DNA from 4 places in the Kitasatospora sp. NPDC093679 genome. Region 2 is predicted to be linked to each of the others. Evidence: riboswitches for the same ligand, from Rfam matches in the RefSeq annotation. Region 2 holds a riboswitch; each other region holds the start of a gene.

The links. A riboswitch is a leader RNA that binds a small molecule or an ion and turns the genes downstream of it on or off. The one in region 2 is predicted to bind cyclic di-AMP.
Region 1: it holds a riboswitch for cyclic di-AMP, as region 2 does, so the genes downstream of both, AB0O09_RS29270 (NlpC/P60 family protein) here and AB0O09_RS00280 (transglycosylase family protein) in region 2, are expected to answer to the same signal.
Region 3: it holds a riboswitch for cyclic di-AMP, as region 2 does, so the genes downstream of both, AB0O09_RS27310 (glycoside hydrolase family 16 protein) here and AB0O09_RS00280 (transglycosylase family protein) in region 2, are expected to answer to the same signal.
Region 4: it holds a riboswitch for cyclic di-AMP, as region 2 does, so the genes downstream of both, AB0O09_RS04850 (peptidoglycan DD-metalloendopeptidase family protein) here and AB0O09_RS00280 (transglycosylase family protein) in region 2, are expected to answer to the same signal.

Annotation. Positions count from the first base shown of each region.
Region 1 covers NZ_JBFBDW010000046.1:25,070-28,936, reverse strand. Annotated here, with positions in the region: gene AB0O09_RS29280 (NYN domain-containing protein) at 1-397, shown strand, start outside; gene AB0O09_RS29275 (NlpC/P60 family protein) at 589-1,617, shown strand; cyclic di-AMP (ydaO/yuaA leader) riboswitch at 1,977-2,165, shown strand; gene AB0O09_RS29270 (NlpC/P60 family protein) at 2,176-3,243, shown strand; gene AB0O09_RS29265 (NlpC/P60 family protein) at 3,483-3,867, shown strand, end outside.
Region 2 covers NZ_JBFBDW010000001.1:63,943-67,809, forward strand. Annotated here, with positions in the region: gene AB0O09_RS00280 (transglycosylase family protein) at 196-1,347, opposite strand; cyclic di-AMP (ydaO/yuaA leader) riboswitch at 1,349-1,499, opposite strand; gene AB0O09_RS00285 (hypothetical protein) at 1,992-2,693, opposite strand; gene AB0O09_RS00290 (MFS transporter) at 2,773-3,867, opposite strand, start outside.
Region 3 covers NZ_JBFBDW010000040.1:17,551-21,417, reverse strand. Annotated here, with positions in the region: gene AB0O09_RS27315 (gamma-glutamylcyclotransferase) at 1-223, shown strand, start outside; gene AB0O09_RS27310 (glycoside hydrolase family 16 protein) at 269-1,582, opposite strand; cyclic di-AMP (ydaO/yuaA leader) riboswitch at 1,586-1,762, opposite strand; gene AB0O09_RS27305 (8-oxoguanine deaminase) at 2,022-3,404, opposite strand; gene pucL (factor-independent urate hydroxylase) at 3,556-3,867, opposite strand, start outside.
Region 4 covers NZ_JBFBDW010000003.1:302,803-306,669, forward strand. Annotated here, with positions in the region: gene AB0O09_RS04850 (peptidoglycan DD-metalloendopeptidase family protein) at 357-1,334, opposite strand; cyclic di-AMP (ydaO/yuaA leader) riboswitch at 1,340-1,502, opposite strand; gene AB0O09_RS04855 (DUF6348 family protein) at 1,852-2,676, shown strand; gene AB0O09_RS04860 (hypothetical protein) at 2,893-3,087, opposite strand; gene AB0O09_RS04865 (PP2C family protein-serine/threonine phosphatase) at 3,524-3,867, opposite strand, start outside.

The sequences.
Region 1 (3,867 bases), on a different contig from region 2:
CCAGTTGCTGGCGATCCCTCAGGTGCACCTGGTCGTCGACGGCTACAACGTGACCAAGACCGGGTACCCGACGCTGCCGCTGGAGCAGCAGCGGATGCGGCTGCTGGGCGGTCTGGCGATGCTCGCGCAGCGCACCCAGGCCGAGGTCACCTGCGTCTTCGACGGGCAGGACCTCGACGTCCCGGTGATCATGGCGCCGCCGCGCGGGGTCCGGGTGCGCTTCAGCCGCACCGGGGAGACCGCGGACGAGCTGATCCGCCGCCTGGTGCGGGCCGAGCCGCAGGGCCGGCCGGTCGTGGTGGTCTCCACGGATCGGGAGGTCGCGGACGGCGTACGGAAGGCCGGTGCACGCCCGGTCGCGTCGATCCTGCTGCTCAACCGGCTCGCCCGGCCCTGACGGGCCGTCGGCCCAGGTGGAGGGCCGGGTGGCGGGGTTGTGTCGGGGTGGTGAAATCCAGCGTTCCGCGCCAAGTTCGCCCGGCACGGGAGTGGCGCAGGAGGCGGATCTTCACTAGGGTCTGGCGTCAAACCTATTTTCCGGACGTCCACCCGATCGGGTGAGTCCAGCAGGAAGAAGGAGCTAGTCCCTTGGCCTCCCACCGCCGTCCCAAGCAGCCGAGCCGCGCGCGGGTCACCGTGCTCACCGCTGCCGCCGCGACCGCGGTCGCCCTGTCGGCCCAGGCCGCCGCGCACGCCGCGCCGGCGAAGCCGAGCAAGGACGAGGTGAAGGTCCAGGTCGACAAGCTGCTCGAGGAGCAGGAGCAGGCGGCCGAGAAGTACAACGGCGCCAAGGAGCGGGCCGACCAGCTCCGCAAGCAGGCCGACCAGCTGCAGGACCAGATCGCCCGCAGCCAGGAGCAGCTCTCCCAGGTGGCGTCGGGCCTGTCCGCGGTCGCGGCCGACGAGTACCGCACCGGCGGCGTCGACCCGACGGTCGCGCTGATGCTCTCCTCGAACCCGGACAACTACCTCGCGAAGGCGTCCAGCAACGAGCAGGCCACCGACACCCAGGCCTCGACGCTGAAGGGCCTGCGGGACCAGCAGCGCCGGCTGGACCAGCAGAAGCAGGAGGCCGCCGCCATCCTGTCCGAGCTGGACCGCTCCACCCAGGTCCTGAACGACGCCAAGTCGGAGGTCCAGAAGAAGCTCTCCGAGGCCCAGAGCCTGCTGAGCACGCTGACCGCCGCCGAGCGCGCCGCGGTCCTCGGCACCGACCGCGCCTCGCGCGGCGACAGCCGTTACGACCTGGGCAGCCTGCCGCCGGCCTCCGGTTACGCGGCCACCGCGGTCGCCGCGGCGATGGGCAAGCGCGGCACCCCGTACGTCTGGGGCGCCACCGGCCCGAACTCCTTCGACTGCTCCGGTCTGATGGTCTGGGCGTACGCCAAGGCCGGCGTGTCGCTGCCGCGCACCTCGCAGTCGCAGGCGAGCGTCGGCGCCCGGGTACCCTCCTTGGCCGACGCCCAGCCGGGTGACCTCGTCATCTACTACTCGGACGCGCACCACGTCGGCATGTACATCGGCAACGGCCTCGTCGTCCACGCGCCGCACACCGGCGACGTGGTGAAGGTGATGGACGCCGACACCCTGCCGATCAAGACGATCCGCCGCGTCTGACCCTCCGGTAGCAATTCGGACATAAGCCTCACCTGTGGCGTTTCTGATGCCGCATGACACGCCCGGGCGTGTCGCGATCACCGTGTGATCTCCGACACGCCCGGGCGTCGCGTTTTGTCCGCCGGCGGGTGACATCGCGTCATCCGAGCGTGGATCGCCGGTCACTGGCGGTCGCAATCACATTTTCACGACAACATTTCCCCGTCGTTTTTCTGACAAGGATTTGAACGGATCACGGATCGGTTACTAGGGTCATCCCCACGGATCACCGCACAGTGGTTCGCCCAACCCGGGCGACGGCGGTGGTCGCCGCCGAGTCCGCGACGCAGCAGGACGGTCCCGACCGTCCACGGGGAGCCCCTGCGGGGGTGCTGTCGAACGGAGCCGGGGAACCACGTTTCCCCCGGGGTGAATCGGCGTCAGGTCGGCCGCGCCGGCCGGGCCGCGGTCGGACCGCGGACGGGCGGGTGCGGGCGTGAGGCGTCGTAGGGCAATGCTTCCGGCCCGAACCCGTCAGCTCACCCGGTAGGCGGTGTGAGGAAGAAGGAGTCCGCCTTCGTGGCGTCCCATCGTCGTCCCAAGCCCGTCGGCCGTACCCGCGCCTCGATCCTGACTGCGGCAGCCGCCACTGCGGTGGCCCTCTCCTCGCAGACCGGCGCGCACGCGGACCCGACCCCCACCAAGGAGCAGGTCGCGGCCCAGGTCGACCAGCTCAACGAGCAGGCCGAGGCCTCCAACGAGGCCTACCTCGCGGCCGAGCAGAAGCAGCAGGACCTGCAGAAGCAGGTCACCCAGCTGCAGGACCAGGTCGCCCGCCAGCAGGCGGAGGTCAGCGGCGTCCAGGGCCGCCTCGCCGAGGTCGCGGCCCAGCAGTACCGCGACGGCGGCATCTCGCCGACCGTCCAGCTGATGCTCTCCAGCAACCCGGGCGAGTTCCTGGGTCAGGCCGGCGCGGTCAGCCGGATGAGCGCCACCCAGGCCGACACCCTCAAGTCCTTCAAGGCCGAGCAGGCCAAGCTGGACGGCCAGAAGGCCGAGGCCGAGCACAAGCTCGCCGAGCTGGACACCAGCACCCGCGCGCTGAAGGCCAAGAAGGAGGAGTTCCAGGACAAGCTGGCCAAGGCCAGCGCCCTGCTGAACACCCTCACCCAGAAGGAGAAGGACGACCTCGCCGCGGCCGAGGCGAAGGCGGCCTCCGCGGCCAAGTCCACCGCGGACCGCGCCTCGCGGGACACCGCCCGTCCCGACCTCGGCAGTGCGGACGTGCCCTCGGGCTCGTACACCGCCAAGGCGATCGCGGCCGTCAAGTCCGCGCTGGGCGCCCCGTACGTGTACGGTGCGACCGGCCCGAGCACCTTCGACTGCTCCGGTCTGATGCAGTGGGCGTACGGCAAGGCCGGCGTCTCGATCCCGCGCACCTCGCAGTCCCAGGCCGGCGCGGGCACCAACATCGGCACCAACATCGCCAACGCCAAGCCCGGCGACCTGGTGATCTACTACAGCGACCAGCACCACGTCGGCATGTACGTGGGCGGCGGGCAGGTCATCCACGCGCCGCACACCGGTGCGGTCGTCCGCTACGTCTCGGCGACGGCCATGCCGATCTCGGCGATCGTCCGGGTCTGACGGTCCGTCCGGCGGCTCCCCGCGGGCCCGGCTCCCCCTGTGGGGCCGGGCCCGCGGCCGTTGCCGCACCCGGCGGCCCGGTCGGCAGAATGTCCGATTGAAGGTCAAATATTCGGTGCTGGCAGGGTTTGGACTAGCCCGGCCGGACTCGCTAACGTCTGCCCCCGGATGTCCGCGAGGACGCCCGCCCGACCCGGGCGGCGGCGGCCGTCCGTCCGCAGGAACGGAGCCGCCGCCGCATGTCCGCGCACCGACGCCCCCAACTGCCGGGCGGCCACACCCTCGCCCGGGCCCTGGTGCTCACGGCCGCGGCGACCACGGCCGTCGGCGCCACCGTCGGCACCGCGGCCCACGGCGCCCCCGCCGACCCCGGGCGGCGGACGGCCGACGTCCGGGCGAAGGTCGACCGGCTCTACGAGGAGGCCGAGCAGGCCAGCGAGCGCGCGAACGCCGCGGGGGAGGACCAGAAGCGCCTGCAGACCGAGGCCGGCCAGCTGCAGGACCAGGTCGCCACCGGCCAGGAAGAGCTGAACGGGCTCTACACCGACCTCGCCACCGCCGCCGCCGCCCAGTACCGCGACGGCGGGCTCGACCCCTCCGTCCGCCTCATGCTGGAGTCCGACC
Region 2 (3,867 bases):
GACGTGTTGTCGGCTCCGCGTCCACGGTCTGGCCATGGATGAAACCATCGTTCATCGATGTGAACGTCGATGGTTGACTTCGGGGTCGCCCCCGGCCGCCCGGCACCGGCCGGATCCGGCGCCGGAACGGCAGGACGCCGGCGGACCCGGGAGCGTCCCGGGGCCGCCGGCGTCGGTGCGCCTGCGGTGCCGCTGTTACTTGATCTTCAGGACCTGGCCCGGCTTGATGAGGTTCGGGTCCTGGCCGATGGTGCCCTCGTTGCCGTCGTAGACCTGCTTCCAGCCGCCGAGCTTGTTCTTGTCGGAGATGTCGGAGAGCGTGTCGCCGGCCGCCACCGTGTACGTGTCGGGCTGCGCGGCGGGCGTGGTGGCCTGCGGGGCCGGGGTGGCCGTGGTGGCGGCCGGGTCGGCGGTGGTGCCCGGGCCGGTGGTGGCCGGCGCGGTGGTGCTCGGGGCGGGCGTGCCGGGGGTGGTGGCCGGCGCGCTGGTCGTGCCGGGGGTGACCGGCTGGCCCGTGATCGGGTCGATGACCGGGGGCGCGGCGTCCGGTGCGGCGGTGCCCGGGGCGGGCATGCCGGGGGCCGTGGTGGTGCCCGGCACCGGGGCGGTCGTGGTGCCGGTCGGGTCGGGGGTGACCGGGAGGCCCGTGATCGGGTCGATGGTCGGAGGCGTGGTGGCGTTGCCCTGCGCGGTGGGCGAGGCCGGCGCGGTGGTGGCCTGGCCCGGCGCCGTGGACTGGCTCTGGGCGGTCGGGGCCGTCGGGCCGGTGTAGTAGTCGTAGATCTCCTGGCTGGTCGTCCAGTACCACTGACCGTCCACCAGGTACCAGTAGACGCCGCTGGCGTCCCGGCCCTGCATGCCGGTGAAGACCGGCGCCGAGGCGCCGCGGTCGGTCGGCGCGGTGGTGGCGGTCGGCGCCGTCGAGCCCTGGTCGCCCCGGGAGTTCTGGTCGACCGTCTCCGGCTTGCCCTCGCCGGTGAGGCCCGCGGACTTGCCGCAGTTTCCCCAGGCCTTCGCGCCGCGGTCCTCGAGGACGCGCTCGGCGACGGCGATCTGCTCCTCCTTGGTGGCCCGGTCGGGCGTGGAGGCGAACTTGTCGCCGCCGTAGGCGACCCAGGTGCGCAGGTCGAGCTGGAGGCCGCCGTACTCGCCGTTGCCGACGCTCTTGCCCCAGTTGCCCGCGCTGGCGCACTGGGCCACCGCGTCCCAGGTGGTGACCGGGGCGGCGTGGGCGCCCGTCGCGGTGAGCAGCGGGATCGCCAGACCCGCACCTGCCACACCTGCGGCCGCGACGGCGCGCTCGGTCTGGGTGGGGCGGCGGTGACGGCCCGAGCCGATGAAACCCATCGAGTTCCCTCTCCGCACGCCTGCGAGGTGAGCTGTCGGGTTCGGACCGGGAGGTGGCCCGGCCGCACTGAGGCGGCTTCACCCCTAGCCGTGTGGGGGCGGCGTCGAAACTGGGTCCCCCGTCCCTGCCCAGGGTCTGGTCGGTGACCCGGTCGACGCGGTGGGCAGGGTTCGGCGTGCCGCGCCTCGGGCGCCCGTGCTGTCGGGCTGAGGTGGACATTAGAGGGATCATCACTGCGATAACAAGCCAGCATCCCGAACATCACACAATCATCACGAGTGCTTCGGTGCCGCATGCGTGCATTTCGGCCGCACGCCGCCCCGCGCGCCACCGCCGGCCCGGGCCGCGCCGCAGGTCGCGGGGGGCGGCAGCGGCCCTGACGTGTCCGCGGCGGCGCGGATCGGACGAATTCCGTGGAAATTCCCTGGGAAATTCCCGGTGGCATTTCCGTGCGGCAGGGCGGCGAAGTCGGCCGAAAATGCACGCATGCGGGGCTCGGCGGGTCCGCCGCCGGGCCCCGCCGGGACGATCACGGCACGAACCGAGGGGCCGGAGCGGGCCGAAACGGAAGGTTCGGGTCCGCCGGGCGCCCGCGGCGGCCGTCCGTTCGTGTCGGAACGGGGATCGCGCGGCGGGTGTCCGCTCAGCCCTCCGCGGGCCAGCAGGCCCGCACGTCGGCGGCCTCCGCCGCGGTCAGCGGCCGGTGGCCGAACACGACGTCGTCCTCGTCGAAGGACCACTCGGCGTACATCAGCAGCACCGACCGGCCGTCGCCCTCCCACAGCACCGCCCGGCGGCCCAGATCGCCCTGGGCGGACCACTCCACGTACCGCAGCGCACCGCGGCGGACGCTGCAGCGGTCCACGGAGGCGCCCTCCGGCGGGAACAGGCCCGCGACCGAACCGGCCGAGGACGGCACCCAGCGCTCCCGCACCTCCGTCAGCCGCACCACCTCCTCGACCGCGACGCGCACCCAGGCACCGCCCGGACGGACGTCGGCCACCGCCAGCGGGGTGCAGCGGACCAGGGCGTGCTCGGGCAGCCCGTCCGGGTCGTCGGGCACCCCGTTCAGCGCCGTCGCGGCCGGGGCGAACAGGCACCAGAACGGCCCCTCGACGAGCAGCGGGCCGTCCAGCCCGAGCATCCGCTCCTCGCCGGCCACCGGCATCCGGTCGGTCTGCACGACGCCCCGCCCCTCGTACGGCGACTCGGCGCAGTCGGGATCGGGCCAGCGGGCGAGGGCGGTTCCGGCGGCCGCCGCCCACGCGGGCGCGGGCGAGGCGGACCAGGCGCGGCGCGGCGCACAGCCGCAACCGGCGCCCGCCACGGAGACGATGAGGGTCATGCCCGCATGGTGGCAAACCGGCCGGAGCCGGCGCCCCGGGGGGCGCCCCACCGCCCCGGCCGCGGGGCCGTACGGGCCGTCAGGCCGCCTCGGCGGCGGGCGCCGGCGCGGGAACGGGCCGCTCGGCGGCCGGCCGGCCGCGCAGACCGGCGAGGACGGCGAGGGCGGCGAGCAGCACCGGCACGGCGACCACCCGGAGCCCGGTGGCCATGCCCGCGGTGAACTCGGCCGGGCCGTGGGCCGCGCCGGTACGGGAGGCGAGCACCGTGCCGACCACGGCCACGCCGAGCGCCGCACCCAGCTCCCGGGCCGCGGTGTTCAGTCCGGCACCCAGCCCGGCCTGCCCGGGCGGGAGTTCGGAGACCACGGCGTGGGTCAGGCCCGGGGCGGACAGCCCCATGCCGGCCGAGAGCAGCAGCAGCCACAGCGCGTACACCGGGTACGGGGTGCCCGGGCCCGCGGTGGAGACGCCCAGCAGCCCGGCGCCGATCAGCGCCAGCCCGCCGCCGGCCACCCACCGCACCCCGTGCCGGGCCTGCAGCCGCCCGGCGAACCGCGGCACCAGCGCCATGCCGACGGTCAGCGGCACGATGGCGAAGCCGGTCCGGGCCGGCGAGTAGCCCTTGGCGTACTGCAGGAACTGCGAGTTGACGAAGAACAGCGCGAACAGGCCGAAGAACGAGGCCGCCGTGCCCAGCACCGCGGCCCGCAGCCGCCGCGAACGGAACACCCGTGGGTCGACCAGCGGCCGCCGCGTCACCAGGCCGTACCGGGTGAAGACCGCCAACAGGGCGGCGCCGAGCGCGAATCCGACCAGCACGGGCACCGAGAGCCAGCCGTGCGAAGGGCCCTCGATGATGCCGTACAGCACGGCGGCGGTGCCGGCGACGAGCAGGGCCGAGCCGGTGGGGTCGAGGGCGGCGGCGTGCCGCGGCAGCTCGGGGACGGTGCGCAGCACCGCCGCCGCGAGCAGGACGGACAGCGGCACCATCGCCCAGAACAGCGCCTGCCAGGGCAGGAACTGCGCGGTCAGGCCGCCGCCGACGTTGCCGGCCAGCCCGCCGAGCCCGACCGCGAGGGTCCACGAGGCGAGGGCCTGGACACGCCGCTCGGGGCCGGCCAGGTGGACGAGGACCGCCATGGTGGCGGGCATGACGAGGGCGGCACCGGCGCC
Region 3 (3,867 bases), on a different contig from region 2:
GATCGAGGGCGAGCTCTACGACCTCCCGCTGGAGCACCTGCGGGACGCCGTCCTGCCGGGCGAGCCTCCGGAGTTGGAGCTCGGCGTGATCGCCCTCTCGGACGGCACGCCGTGCCTGTCCATGGTGCTGCGCCGCGGTGAGCTCGAGCGCGGGGTGCACCGCGAGATCACCGGCCACGGCGGCTGGCGGGCCTACCTGGCCACCCTCGGCCGCACCGCCTGACCGGCGCCCCCGGGGGGAGGGCGCCGGTCGGGCGGACGCGGAAGGTCAGCCCGCCTTCCAGAACTTGACCGAGTCGACGGCGATGTCCGCCGAGGAGCCCACGGCGGGCACGGTGCCGCCGAGGGCCGTCTCGGACTGCAGCACCCAGTGCATCGAGTTGGCGGGGATGCGCGCGGTGGAGCGCCCGATCACCTTGCCGTCCAGGTAGAAGGTCACGCCGTCCTTCTGCCAGTCGACCGCCGAGGTGTGCCACGCGCCGGCGGTCGGGACGCCGCTGGAGTAGGCGTCCTGGTCGCTGCCCGAGGTGGCGTCGGCGCGGTGCATGAAGGCGCCGATCGAGCCGTTGAGGTCGCCCTCGGGGAAGTCGATCTCGCCGTGCTGCGGCCAGACGCCGTCGTCCGGCCAGAGCAGCCACGCCATCTTGTAGCCGGAGGCCGAGGTCGCCTTCCAGGTCACCTCGAAGCGCCCGTACTGGACGCCGTCGCCGGAGGCGGACGGCAGCTTGGGCACCGGTGCGGAGACCCAGGTGCCGGAGGCGTCCCGGTTGAGGTGGAGGTTCATCTGGCCGTTGGCGATGGACATCGTCCTCGACGGCGAGTAGGTGCCGTTCTTGCTGGTGTCCTTCCAGCCGTCCGGGTAGGCCCACCACTTGCCGTCCACCGCGGCCGGCAGTCCGGAGCAGTGGCTGGCGGTGATGGACGGGCCGTTGGAGCAGCCCGTCCAGCTGCCGAGCGGCACGTTGACGCCGTCGAAGTCGTCCGACCAGGTCGGCGCACCGGCCGTCGAGGTGGGGGAGGAGCTCGCCGACGGGGAGGCGGCGAAGCTCGGCGCCGCCGTGGTCGGGGACGCGGTCGGCGTGGTGGGCGCCGGGGTGGCGCTCGCCGTGGGGGAGGTGCTCGGCGCCACCGGGGCGGCGGTCGGGCTCGGGCTCGGGGCCGGCGCGGCGGTGCCCGCGTCGCGGACGTCCAGCGTCTGCACCGGGAGGTCGTGCCAGCGCCGGTCGGCGTCCTGCCAGGTGCCGAAGGCGGTGTAGACGCCGGCCGGCAGGGTGCGGGCGGCGGTGGTGACGGTGACCCCGTCGGGGCAGATCCGCACGTTGCGGCCGCTGCCGGGGAAGTCCAGCTTGTTGCCGGCGGCGTCGCGGACGGCGACGCCGATCCTCCGGGCGGTGAAGCAGGCGGAGGAGTGGACGGAGAGGGAGGCGGCTGCCGCGGTGTTCGCGGCCATGGCGACCGGCGAGAGCCGGTCCTGGGTCACCTCGGGCACGTTGGCGGCCTCGGCGCTGCCCAGGAAGGGGACGGCCAGCAGGCCGAGCCCGGCGACCGCGCCCACCTTGAGGGCGATGGCGGAAACAGGCATGGAGTTGTTCCTCGACGACGCCTGCGAGGTGAGCTGTCGGATTCGGGCCGTCAGGTGGCCCGGCCGCCCGGTGGGCGGCTTCACCCCGAGCCCTGGCCGTACGCGAGCATGCGCGCGGGGCCAGGGCGACTTACCTGGTTCCCCCGCTCCCGTCCGTGTCGCATCTCGCGTTGCCGTCACCGGGCGGACGGGACTCGGCGGTCCCGGGACGGGGCCCGCATGGAGCGGGCGTCCGAGCAGGTTAGCAGTGTCCTCCCGGAGGGCAAGGCATCGGACCGTCGATGTCAGGTCCGTCACATCCGGGCGCGCCGCAGCCCCCGGACCCTCGCCGTGGGTCCGGGGGCTGTGCTCCGTACGGCCACCGGCCCGCTGTGGGCCGGCCGGGGGCCACGGAGTCCGGGTGGCGTACCGTCCCTGGTACGGCCCGGAGTGCGGGGGGTCAGGCGCGGGAGGCGAGCTCCTTCGCGGCGCGGGCGCAGGCCAGCGCGATCCGGTCCTCGTCGACGGTGGTCAGCACGCCCTTCTCGACGACGGCGTTGCCGTTGACGAACAGCACCGCCAGCGGCGGCAGGGCGCCCATGGTGAGCGCGGCCACCGGGTCGGCGATCGAGGAGTGCATGATGCCGTCGACCTTCCACAGGGCCAGGTCGGCGAGCTTGCCGGCCTCGATGGAGCCGATCTCGTTCTGCCGGCCGAGCACCCGGGCGCCGCCCATGGTGCCCAGACGCAGCGACTGGCGTGCCGTCAGCGCGTCGGGGCGGCCGTGCAGGCGGTTGATCAGCAGCGCGTTGCGCAGCTCGGTGCCGAGCTCGCCGGACTCGTTGGAGGCGGTGCCGTCGACGCCGAGGCCCACCGGCACGCCGGCCTTCAGCATGTCCGGGACGCGGGCGATGCCGGCCGCCAGACGGGCGTTGGACGAGGGGCAGTGGGCGACACCGGTGCCGGTCTCGGCGAACTTGGCGATGTCGGAGTCGTTCATGTGGACGCAGTGCGCCATCCACACGTCCTCGCCGAGCCAGCCGGTGGACTCGAAGTAGTCGGTCGGGCCCATGCCGAACAGCTCCTTGCAGAACTGCTCCTCCTCGGCCGTCTCCGAGCCGTGGGTGTGCAGCCGGACGCCCTTGCGGCGGGCCAGCACGGCCGACTCCCTGAGGAGTTCGGTGGAGACCGAGAAGGGCGAGCAGGGCGCGAGGGCCACGTGCAGCATCGAGCCGAAGGAGGCGTCGTGCCACGTGTCGACGGCGGCCTCGGAGGCGATCAGGATGTCCTCGGTCCGCTCCACCGCGTGGTCCGGCGGCAGGCCGCCGTCCTTCTTGCTGCGGTCCATCGAGCCGCGCAGCGCGGTGAAGCGCAGGCCGAGCTCCTGCACGCCCTCGATCGAGGCGCCGAGGACGTCGCCGCCGCCCTGCGGGAAGACGTAGTGGTGGTCGGAGGCGGTGGTGCAGCCGGACTTGAGCAGCGCGGCGGCCGAGCCCTGGGTGGCGGCGTGCACCAGCTTCTCGTCGATCCGGGCCCAGGTCGGGTAGAGCGCGACCAGCCAGTCGAAGAGGATGTCGTCCTGGGCGAGGCCGCGGGTGATCCACTGGTAGAAGTGGTGGTGGGTGTTGACCAGGCCCGGGGTGACCAGATGGCCCTCGCCGTTGATCCGGCGCACCACGTTGTCCAGCCACTGCGGGGCGGGGCCGTCGCCGACCGACTCGATCCGGTTGCCGAGGATCACCACGTGGCCGCGGGCGTACTCGGTGTCGTCTGCGTCCACCGTCGCGACGGCGACGTTCTCGATCACGATCCGCTGGTCGGCGGGTGGGGGCTGGACTGCCATGGCGTGAACTCCTTGGGGGCGAGGGCTGGGGGTGTGCCGCGGGCGGGGCGGCGGGTGGGGCGGGCCGGACGGGGTGCGGAGGCCGGTGCGGGGAAGCACAGGGGCCCCGCGGCGGCGCCGTCCGGCCCGTGGCGGGCGGGTGCCGGTCCGGTCAGGCGACGGGTATGACCGGGACGACGCCCTCGCGGTGGACGGTGCCCTCGATCAGGCCGTACATCCGGTCGGCGGCGTAGTACACCTCGTTCTCGTTCTTGAGGCCGAAGGGCTCCAGGTCGACGAGGAAGTGGTGCTTGTTGGGGAGCTCCAGGCGGACCTCGTCCACCTCGGCGCGGTTGTTCAGCACCCGGGTGCCCATCGCGTGCAGGGTCTGCTGCAGCGAGTAGGAGTACGTCTCGGCGAAGGCCTCCAGCATGTGGCGCTTCACGTGGTTGTAGGAGCGGTTCCAGTTCGGCTGCGGCTCGTC
Region 4 (3,867 bases), on a different contig from region 2:
GGTGGCGTTCGTGGCGCCGGTCTCCGGGGTCGTCGTCGATGGGGTTTGGCCGGTCAGCCCAGGTGGTGGCGGGTGACGGCGGTGGCGACGGCGAGCAGGACGGCGGCGCGCTTCGCCCCGGTCGGCTGTTCGGGAACGTTCGGCCGGTCGGGGGCGTGTTGCCCGCCGTACCGGGGAGCCGCGCCGACACGGCGCGGGAGCGGTGAAGTGCCCGTGCGGCACGGGGGGTTGGGAACGGCCGAGGCCCGGCCCGGGATCACGGGATCCCCGGGCCGGGCCTTCGGATGCGGCGCGGTGTGCCTCGGCGGCGCTGCCTCGGCAGGGTTCGCGTCAGCGGTGTGCGTCAGCGGTGTGCGTCAGACGCGGACACCGTGGGCGGCGAGGTACGCCACCGGGTCGATGTCGGAGCCGTACGACGGGGTGGTGCGGACCTCGAAGTGCAGGTGCGGGCCGGTGACGTTGCCGGTCGCGCCGGAGAGGCCGATGATCTGGCCGGCGGTGACGGTCTGGCCGACCGAGACCTTCAGGGCCGAGAAGTGGGCGTACTGCGAGTACTTGCCGTCGGCGTGCTTGATGACGACGTTGTTGCCGTAGGCGCCGCCCCAGCCGGCCTCGACGACGGTGCCGGCGGCGATCGCGTGGATCGAGGTGCCGGTGCTGACGGCGAAGTCGACACCGGTGTGGTAGCCGCTGGACCAGTTGGAGCCGGCCTTGTGGTAGGGGGTGCCCAGGGAGGCGGCGACCGGCGCGACGTAGCCGGAGGCGGCGGCGGGCTTGGCGGCCTCGGTCTTCGGGGCGGCGGGCTTGGCGGCCTCGGTCTTCGGCGCGGCGGGCTTGGCGGCCTCGGTCTTCGGGGCGGCCGGCTTCGGCGCGGCCTGGACCGGGGTGCGCTTCTCGGAACGCGAGGCGGCGGCGTCGGACTTCTTCGTCTCGGCCTGCGGGGCGGCGGCCTGCGGGGCGGCGGCCTGAACGGCGTGGCCGCCGACGGTCAGCTTCTGGCCCGGGAAGATCAGGTTCGGGTTGCCGCCGATGACCTGGCGGTTGTCCTGGTAGAGCTTCTTCCAGCCGCCGTCGACGTGCTGCGCGTTGGCGATCTTGGACAGGGTGTCGCCACGGACGACCTTGTAGCTGGCGTCGGCGGCCGGGGCGGCGGCCGGAGCAGCGGCGGGGGCCTCGGCGTGCGCGGCGGCCGGGGCGGCGGCGGCCGGAGCGACGGCCGGGGCGGCGCCGTGGGCGCTCGCGGCGGAGGCGGCGGTGACGGGGATGGCGATGGCGGCGGCGGCCACACCGGTGGCGACGGCGACGCGGGACAGACGGGTGCCCAGAACGGACATGGGGGTGTTCCTCTCCGACGCCTGCGAGGTGAGCTGTCGGGTTCGGGCGGGGAGTTCGCCCGGTCGCGGAAATGACGCGACTTCACCCCAAGCCGTCCCGGATCACCGGGTGCGGCACTTACCTTGGGTCCCCCGCTCCTGCCGTGCACGGAAGGGTGCGTGACCCCGGACGGCGGCAGGACTCGGCGTTCCGCCCGGTGGCCCGCCCGGCCGGTGTGGCCGGGCAGGCTCCGAGGAAAACCGATGGGCCCCTCCGGAGGCAAGCTCCCCGTCCCCGGCGGCCCCCCGGGGGCCTCGCGGGGGTCACTCTCCGCCCGCTGCCGGTGGGCGGAGCGCAGTCGCTGCAGTGACCGTACGTGTCCGGATCATCAGCAGTCAGGCAAATCGGACACCCCCCGTGGCTGCCCGCTCGCGGCCCGGCACGGATCATGGCCCGCCCGGTGACGCTGGTCACCCGGGGGGCCGATAGCCTCGCTCCCGAGCGGTGTTCGACCCCTTTTCGAGCGAGGAGCCCCGGGTGCGCGCGCAGTCCCGGCTGGATGTGATCCAGCGCAGCGTCGTCCGGGAGATGGCCCGGTTCGGTCAGCGGTTCACGGTCGAGGGCAGTGTGGTCCGCGGGCCCGGGACGACGGCCGTGGCGGTGCGGGAGCACCCGGGCGAGGGCGGCGGCGCGGGGCACGTCGACCTCGGTTTCGCCTTCGACGTGGGGCGGGCGGACGGCCTGGTGGTGTGGGACTGCACGGCGGGCCTCGGCCGGACGGAGGAGGAGCGACTGGAGAGCGCGGTGCGGATGTGGGCGACCACCACCGCGGCCGCGGTGGTCGAGCTGCAGGAGGGCCACGGGGTGCACGGCGACCACGTCCGCGCGGCGCGGTTGCCGGGCTGGCGGGCCGTGCAGGGGCCGGCCGCCGTCTTCGGCTTCGACAGCGAGCGGCTGTCGGAGTGGCTCGCCGGCCACCGGTTGCTGCCGGAGCTCGCCGGGGTGCTGGCCCCGGAGCTGGCTCCGGACGGTGCGGAGCCGGCCGTGACGGGTGTGAAGCTGTTCCTGGGCGGTCGGGCGGGCGAGGACGTCGCCGAGGTCCGGGTCAACGGCGCGGTGTCCGGGTCGGCCTCGGCGGCGCTGCGTGCGCTCGGCTGGCCGCGCGGCGAACGGCTGTGCTGGGCACGGCTGTTCGTGCTGATGGTGCCGGAGGGCCGGCCCGTCGGGGAGGCCCCCGCGGCAGTTCGCTCCGCCCCCGTGGACGCCGGCGGCGCCCGGCCCGCCGGGGCCGTGGGGAACACTGTGCCCGCCGCGCGGCCGGGGGTGCTGGCCCGCTGGCGGCGGGCCAGGGCCGGGCGGTAGGTCCGGACGGCCGGACGGCTCACGACGGCGGTCGGCCCGGGTCGGGCGACACCTTGGGGCGGACGGGCACGACCGGCTCGGACGACACGGCCGGACCGGAGTCGGAACCCGGCCCGCGAGGGCGGAGTCCGTCCCGCGAAGGGGACTTCGGCCCATCGGAACGGACCACTGGAGCGGCGTTCGCCCGCCGGGGCGGAGTCCGGCCCGCGGGAGGGGTCAGCTCGCGACGGAGGAGATGGTCTTCGCCAGCTGGTTGAGGAAGTCCTGGATCGGCCGGGCCGCCGTGGACTGGCTCACCATGAAGCCGAAGAGTGCCGCGATGATGGCGTGGCTGGTCTTCAGCTGCTTGTTGCGGATGAAGATGACGACGATGACGCCGAACAGGAACAGCGCGGAGACGGAGAAGGCCACCCGGACTCACTTCCTCAATCTGTGGCGGGGGTTCGTGCTGGAACCCCGTGTCGGAACCGGACCGCGGCCTGCGCCGACCGTCCCTGGCACGAGTCGACCGATCCCGCCGCCGTGGAGGCGTCCGCGGCGCCGGTGACGCCTGCTGTCTGCCGCACCTCTCGCCCCCCGTCCCCCGAGCATCGACCAGCCCACCCGGACTCAGTGTGGTCGTTCGTGCTGCCTGCGTAAAGGACTAGCCGGGAGCCCGGAGCGAAGATCCTGCCATGTGAGACGAATTTCCGCCGACCGAGACGATAGCCGATGTCTCCTGACGAACCGTCGGCGGGGGCGGGGTGGAACGCGCCGCAACGGCCGATCGGCAGGCTCGGGGCCTGCGGTCCGCAGGTGAAGAGGTTGTCGGGATTGGCCGAAGATCACTCCCGGGGGTTGACAGGGGCTACTGCCGCCACACCAGCAGCACGGCGCGGTCGTCGTTGACGTCCTTGGCGACGGTCTCGATGAGGCGGCCCGCGGCGCCGCGGAAGCCGTTGACGACGAGTCGGTCGGCCTCCCCCATCAGCCGGTCCATGCCCTCGGCGAGGTCGCGGCCGGGGATCTCGACCATGCCGTCGGTGCACAGCATCAGCACGTCCCCGCTGTCGAGCCGGCCGCGCAGGCCCTCGAACTTGGCGCCGTCGTAGATGCCGAGCAGCGGGCCCTCCTCGGACTCCTTGGCCTCCCAGGCACCGGTGCCGCCGTGCCGCTGCATGCCGGGCAGGTGGCCGGCGGAGAGCAGTTCGT